2 regions of the Brachybacterium sp. NPDC056505 genome follow, and region 1 is predicted to be linked to the other one. Evidence: riboswitches for the same ligand, from Rfam matches in the RefSeq annotation. Region 1 holds a riboswitch; the other holds the start of a gene.
What was found. Region 1 has a riboswitch for FMN ahead of pnuC (nicotinamide riboside transporter PnuC). Riboswitches for the same ligand answer to the same signal wherever they lie in the genome.
Positions count from the first base shown of each region.

Region 2: linked by a shared signal. The riboswitch ahead of ribD (bifunctional diaminohydroxyphosphoribosylaminopyrimidine deaminase/5-amino-6-(5-phosphoribosylamino)uracil reductase RibD) and the one ahead of pnuC (nicotinamide riboside transporter PnuC) in region 1 are both predicted to bind FMN.

Region 1 covers NZ_JBHTSV010000003.1:104,889-108,282, forward strand. The annotation lists gene ACFQ53_RS03390 (PH domain-containing protein) at 1-102, opposite strand, end outside; gene hisG (ATP phosphoribosyltransferase) at 107-964, opposite strand; gene ACFQ53_RS03400 (phosphoribosyl-ATP diphosphatase) at 1,036-1,299, opposite strand; gene pnuC (nicotinamide riboside transporter PnuC) at 1,380-2,087, opposite strand; FMN riboswitch at 2,178-2,306, opposite strand; gene rpe (ribulose-phosphate 3-epimerase) at 2,438-3,115, opposite strand; gene ACFQ53_RS03415 (RsmB/NOP family class I SAM-dependent RNA methyltransferase) at 3,112-3,394, opposite strand, start outside.
Region 2 covers NZ_JBHTSV010000012.1:47,507-50,900, forward strand. The annotation lists gene ACFQ53_RS08970 (riboflavin synthase) at 1-451, opposite strand, end outside; gene ribD (bifunctional diaminohydroxyphosphoribosylaminopyrimidine deaminase/5-amino-6-(5-phosphoribosylamino)uracil reductase RibD) at 539-1,654, opposite strand; FMN riboswitch at 1,811-1,938, opposite strand; gene ACFQ53_RS08980 (cytochrome P450) at 2,016-3,394, opposite strand, start outside.

The DNA of each region.
Region 1 (3,394 bases):
GGCGAGCATCACCACGGAGCCGATCACGTAGGCGACGACGCGCGTCACCCGCGGCCGCAGGACGACCGTGCCCTCGGGCCCGTCGGGCGCGCTGATGCTCATGCGCTCACATCCGGCAGGCCTGGATCGCGGTGACGAGGATCGCGCGGGCGCCCACCTCGTACAGCGCGTCCATGACCTGGTTGGTCTCGGAGACAGCGACCATCGAGCGCACGGCGGACCATCCGCTGCGGTGCAGCTCGGACACCGTGGGCGCCTCGAAGCCCGGGGTGACCGCGACCGCGCCCTCGAGCTTCTCGGTCGGGATGTCATAGTCGATCAGCACGTACTCCCGCGCGACGAGGACGCCGCGGACTCGGCGCACGAGCACCTCGAGGGTGTGCGCGGCGTCGTCGTCCAGCGTGAGCCCGGGCCGGGAGAAGAGCACGGCCTGGCTCGTCATGATGGGGTCGCCGAAGACGGAGAGCCCTGCCTGGCGCAGGGTGGTGCCGGTCTCGACCACGTCCGCGATGACGTCGGCGACGCCCAGGCGGATCGAGCTCTCCACGGCGCCGTCGAGGTGGACCACCGTCGCCTCCACGCCGTGCTCGGCGAGGTGGTCCTCGACGAGGTTCTCGTACGAGGTCGCGATGCGCGCCCCCGCGAGTCCGCCGAGGTCGCGCTCCTCGCCCGCCTGGGCGGCGAAGCGGAAGGTGGAGTGCGCGAAGCCCAGGGGCAGGATCACCTCGGCCGCGGTGCGCGAGTCGGCGAGCATGTCCTGCCCGGTGATGCCGACGTCCACGGTCCCCGATCCCACGTAGACCGCGATGTCGCGGGGGCGCAGGAAGAACAGCTCGACGTTGTTGGGCTCGTCGACCAGGACGAGTTCCTTGGCGGTGCCGCGGCGGCGGTAGCCCGCCTCGGAGAGCAGGGCGGCGGCGGGTTCGGACAGGGCGCCCTTGTTGGGCACGGCGATGCGGAGCACGGGATTCCCTTCGGCGGAGGGGCGGCGGGAGGACAGGGCGGTCTGCGGGACGGATCTGCAGGGGCGGGCCCTCACAGATGTCGGTAGACGTCCTCGAGCGTGATGTCCTTGGCGATCATCATCACCTGGAGGTGGTAGAGGAGCTGGGAGATCTCCTCGGCGGCGGCCTCGTGCGACTCGTGCTCGCAGGCCATCCAGACCTCGGCGGCCTCCTCGACGATCTTCTTGCCGATGGCATGCACGCCGGCGTCCAGCTCGGCGACCGTGCCGGACCCCTCGGGGCGATCGGCGGCCTTCTGGGTCAGCTCGGCGTGCAGCGACTCGAAATCCTTCACGGCACCAGGGTATCGGTCGATGGCGGTGCCAGGGCGCGCCATCTCAGCGGGGGCGGCGGGGTGCGGCCTCGGGTGCGCGGTCACGGACGGGGACGTCGGCCGACGGTGGGATCCAGATGGGCGGTCTCGACGGTCACCGCGCGGTCCTCGCGGGTCCGCACGCGCCACCAGACGAAGAACCCGGTGAGGGTGAACAGCCCGTAGAAGACGTACATGAGACCGCTCGCGTAGTAGCCCGCGGAGAACAGCAGGGGCACGCCGACCACGTCGACCGCGACCCAGATCAGCCAGAACTCGACCCAGCCCTTGGCCATGCCGAAGGTCGCCAGGAGGCTGCCCATGAAGATCCAGGCGTCGGCCCAGACCGGCTCGTAGGAGCCGAGCGCGCGGAACAGCGGCGTGAGCGCGGCGGTGCCGCCGACGAGGACCACGACGAGCAGGGCGCGCGTGCCCCATCCGGCCCATCGGGGCTCGACGGCGGTGCCCCCGCCGGTGCGCGCGGAGTGCCAGCGCCACCAGCCGTAGATGCTGGTGACGATGAACATCACCTGACGGCCGGCCTGGCCCAGGAGGTCGACGGGGTTCGGAGTGCCGAACACGCTCCCGAGGAACACGGTGAGCAGCAGCAGGTTGCCGATGATGCCGATGGGCCACGCCCAGACCTTCCGGCGCATGCCGCCGAGGGCGCTGAGGAGCCCGAACACGTTGCCCACGACCTCGCGCCAGAGCAGGAACTGCCCTCCGGCGAACTCGATCTTCGCGTTGAAGAGCCACTCGATGACTCCCATGACCACTGCCTTCCGCTCGGGGCGACGAGCGCGGGGAGCGGGGTCCGGCAGGCGGGCGCGCGCCCGGATGCGCCGGGCCGCGGCATGCAGGACGTGCGCCTCTCATCCAGGCTGTGACTGTCGGTGCCGGAGTTCCACCGGCTCCACCGTCCTGCACGGGCAGGACGGGTCGCGGACTATGACCGCCGGCTCGGATTTCCACCGACCCCGGAGCACGTCACCGTGGTGACGAGGAGACTCTAGCCCGTTCCCAGGTCACGGCGGGTTCCGGTGTGTCCCGGAGGACATCCGCGTTCACGCTGCGGGGTCGCTCCCCAGGAGCGCCCGGGGACGGGGCCGGGCTCCTGCGCTCAGTGGCCGTGGCTGCTCGCGAGGGTGCGCAGGGAGTCGATCTCGGAGGCCGCGTCCTGCGCGCGGTAGATGGCGGAGCCGGCGACGAACACGTTGGCCCCCGCCTCGGCGCAGCGCTCGATGGTCTCGCGGTTCACTCCCCCGTCGACCTGGATCGAGACCTCCAGGTGCGCGTCGCTGATCGCCTTCCGGGCGCGGCGGATCTTCGGGAGCATGGTCTCCAGGAAGCTCTGGCCGCCGAAGCCGGGCTCGACGGTCATCAGCAGGAGCATGTCGAACTCGCCGATGATGTCCAGCAGCGGCTCGACGGGCGTCGCCGGGCGCAGGGCGACCCCGGCGCGGGCGTTCTTCGCACGCAGCTCGCGGGCCAGGCGGATGGGGGCGCTCGCGGCCTCGAGGTGGAAGGTCACCGAATCGGCGCCGGCCTCGGCGTAGGCGGGGGCCTCGCGGTCGGCGTCCTCGATCATGAGGTGGGCGTCCACCGGGATCGGCCCGTGGCGGACGATCTGGGAGACCATGTCCACGCCGAAGGTGATGTTCGGTACGAAGTGGCGGTCCATGATGTCGACGTGGACGCTGTCGGCGCTCGCGATGCGATCGAGCTCCTCGCCGATGCGCATGAAGTCGGCGTTAAGGATGCTGGGGTGGATGAAGGCGGAATCGGTCGAGTAGGTCACGGGTGCGTCCTCTCCTCGGAGGTGTCTGCGGGCTCGGGCGTCTCGGGCAGGCGGCGCAGGAGTGCCAGGAACATCGCGTCGGTGCCGTGCACGTGCGGCCACAGCTGCACGCTCGGGCCCTCGCCGAGCTCCGTCCCCTCGAGCGCCTCGGGGAGCAGCCCCGCGCGGACGGCGGGGCGGGCGTCGAGCTGCTCGACGTCGTCGCGGCGACGCAGCACGTCCTTGACCACGAGCAGGGTCTCGGCGACGTGCGGGGAGCAGGTCACGTAGGCGATCACT
Region 2 (3,394 bases), on a different contig from region 1:
AGGTGACGGTGAGGGAGACGCCGGAGACGGTTATCGCGCCCTTCTCGGCGATCAGCGGCGCGAGTGCGGGGTCGATGGAGAAGACGAGGTCGACCCAGCGTCCGCCGTCGCGGCGGCTGCGCAGGGAGGCGATGCCGTCGACGTGCCCCTGGACGATGTGGCCGCCCAGTCGGGCGTCGGCCCGCAGCGCTCGCTCAAGGTTCACGCGCGAGCCGGGGGCGGCGTCGCGCAGGGCGGTGCGGCGCAGGGTCTCGGGGACCGCGTCGACCGCGAATCGGCGGTCGCCGGTGAGGTCGACGACGGTGAGGCACACGCCGTCGACCGCGATCGAGTCGCCGAGGCGGGCGTCGGACGCGGCGAGCGGGCCGCGCAGCTGCAGGCGGGCCTCGCCGCCGGGCAGCGGGGTGAGGGTCTCGAGGGTGCCGATCTCCTCGACGATGCCGGTGAACATGGGGTCTCCTTCCGGGAGCGGACGGTGGGTGATCCGGTGGTGGGTGGGCGACGGGTGGGTGCGGGGATCAGAACCCAAGAGCGGGGGTCAGGAGCCGGGGGCAGGCCCGGGAGCGGCGCGGCGGGCGATGAGGAGCACGTCATCGCCGAGGCGCTGCACGTGCTCGGTGCGCCAGCGCGGGGCCGCGGCGAGGGTCGCGATGTCGAGGTCGGCGAGCGCCGAGCGGCCGCTCTCCCCCAGGTGCAGGGGCGCGAGGTAGGCGTGGATCTCGTCGACCAGGCCGGCGCGGAGGAAGGCGGTGGCGAGCCCCGGCCCGCCCTCGAGCACGGCGTGGCCGACGCCGCGAGCGGCGAGCGCAGCGAGGACCTCCCGTGGCTCGTGCGTGCGCAGGTGCAGGAACCTTCCGTCGCTGCCGCGCACTCTCGCGTCCTCGGGGACGTCGCGTCGGCCGACGACGACGCGCAGCGGCTGCGTCCGCGCGGCCGGGTCGGGTCCCGCGGCAGGGTCTGGCTGCGCGGCGGAGTCGGGCTGCGCGGCGGAGTCGGGCTGCGCGGCAGGACCCGGCCGGGCGGTGAGCGACGGGTCGTCGGCCAGCACGGTGCCGGTGCCGACGATGATCGCGCCGGTCCGGGCGCGCACCGTATGGGCGTGCGCACGGGAAGCCTCGCCGGTGATCCACTGACTGGTGCCGTCCGCCGCGGCGACCTTGCCGTCCAGGCTCGTCGCCGTCTTGAGCACGAGGTGGACGGGAGCGTGCTCGGGATTCGGCGTCCGCCCGGGGGCCCGGGCGGCCCGCGCGTACCAGCCTGCCACGAGCTCGCGCGACTGCTGCTCCCCCGGGCCGCGGACCACGTCGACGCCGACTGTCGCGAGCTCGCGAGCACCTCCGCCCGAGCTGGCGCCGGGATCGGCCAGGGCATACACGACGCGGGCGATCCCGGCGTCGCGCAGCGCCTTCGTGCAGGGGCCGGTGCGGCCGGTGTGCGCACAGGGTTCGAGGGTGACCACGGCGGTCGCGCCGTGGGTCACGTTCTCTTGGGCGCGCGCATCGGCGATGGCCGCGACCTCGGCGTGGGGTGTGCCGGCGCCGCGGTGCCAGCCCTCGCCGAGGGTGGTCCCGTCGACCGCCAGGAGGACGCAGCCCACGCGGGGGTTCGCGTCGTCGGCGGGGCCACGGGCGGCGAGCACGAGGGCGCGATCCATCGCTGCGCGCTCGTCGGGCGTCGCGGGTGCGGCGGATGGGGGCGTGTGGTGCCCGTGCACGGAAGCCTCCGGATCGGCGGTGGTCCGGGGCGATGGCACGGCGGCAGAAGCGTCACCGGGGCGGACGACGGCGAGCCGACGCCGCGCACAGCGACGCCACATCTCCTCCCATCCGGACTTTTACCGTCGGTCCTGGAGTTCCACCAGGTCAACCGACTCCCGAGGGAGCCGGGTCGCGGACTGTCACCGCCGGTTCAGAGTTTCACTGACCCCGGAGAATGTGGTTCATTCGCAAGCGAGACTAGCACCGCGCTCCGGGTGCTCGAGAAGTCGGTGTCGCGGTGTGAACACTCCCCCGCTCTCAGGCACCGCGCGCAGGGAACTCGACCCTCATGCCGTGCACGCGGTATCCCGCGACGACGTCGTCCCAGGAGATCTCGGGGGGACGAACGAGGCGGGGGCCGGCCGCTAGCAGATGCTCCAGCAGCACCGCCGACTCGGTGATCGCGAGATGCTCGCCGGGGCAGCGGTGGGGCCCGGCGCCGAAGCTGAGCCCAGCCGGCGAGACCCCGCGCGGCAGCGAGCGGCGGGGCCGAATCTCCAGCGGATCCTCGCCCATGACCTGCGCGTCCGCATTGGCGTCCCGGACATGGACGTCGATCAGGTCACCGGGATGGACGTCGGCCGTCGCGGGGCATCCGGGCACGTCGAAGGGCTCCCGGGCGCGGCGGTAGAGGTGGCCGACCACGGGTTCGAGGCGGATGATCTCGCGGAGGATCGCGGCCTTCTCGTCGCGGTCGCAGTCGAGGAACTTCGCGCGCAGCGCCTCGTCGTCCAGGAGGTGCCAGCACGCCATCACGAGGAACTCGCGTGTGGTGATCATCCCTGCGCTCGCGTAGGTGACGCACTCGACGAGGATGTCGGCGCCCCGCGCGCCCTGGTCGAGCAGGTGGCTGATGACGTCGTCGGCGCGGTGGCGGCGTCGGCGGCGGATCGCCGGGCGCACGTCGCGCAGGTGGAAGGCGGCGAGCGGCCCGAGTCCGCGGACGGCGGCGAGCGCCCATTGGGGCAGGGACCGGCCCCAGCGCGGGCGGGTGAGGTCGACGCCCGGCTGTCGCTGCAGGCGCACGAGCCGGCGCGACATGTCCTCCAGGGGCGAGGCGGTGAGGCCGACGATCTCGCGGCTCACCGCGACCGAGTAGAGCAGGGCGAGCTGACCGAGGTCGCAGCCGCCCTCGCGGACCGCGTCGCCGACGAGGCGGACGGCCTCGCGCTCCATGGTCGCCGAGCTGGAGCGCTCGATGCCCTGCGGAGAGAAGAAGCGGCCGACGGCGCGGCGCTGGGCGTCGTGGCCGGGACCGTCGGACAGCAGGATCGGGTGGCTGCGCAGCCAGCCGCTCGGGATCGCCTCGGCGGTGAACCCCGCCTGGGTCGTGCCCTCACGGCGGCGGAGCACCTCGCGCGCCGCCTGGTGCGGACGGATCCGCCAGACGCGCGGGACGCGGGCGCCGTCAGGCCGGTCGGCGCCGGTCCGGTCGCCACCAGGCCGGTCGCCACCAGGCCGGTCGGTACCAGGCCGATCGGCGCTCCCCGAGCGCCCCGCTCCCGGCTCCGCGCCGGGCACCCTCGGGTCCCGGAGCAGGGACCGCAGGCCGAGGGGGCCCGCGCCGGGGATGTCGCTGTGCAGCGGACAGCCGTGCTCCTCGGGTCGCTCCGAGCGTCGGCCGCCGGGGCCATGGG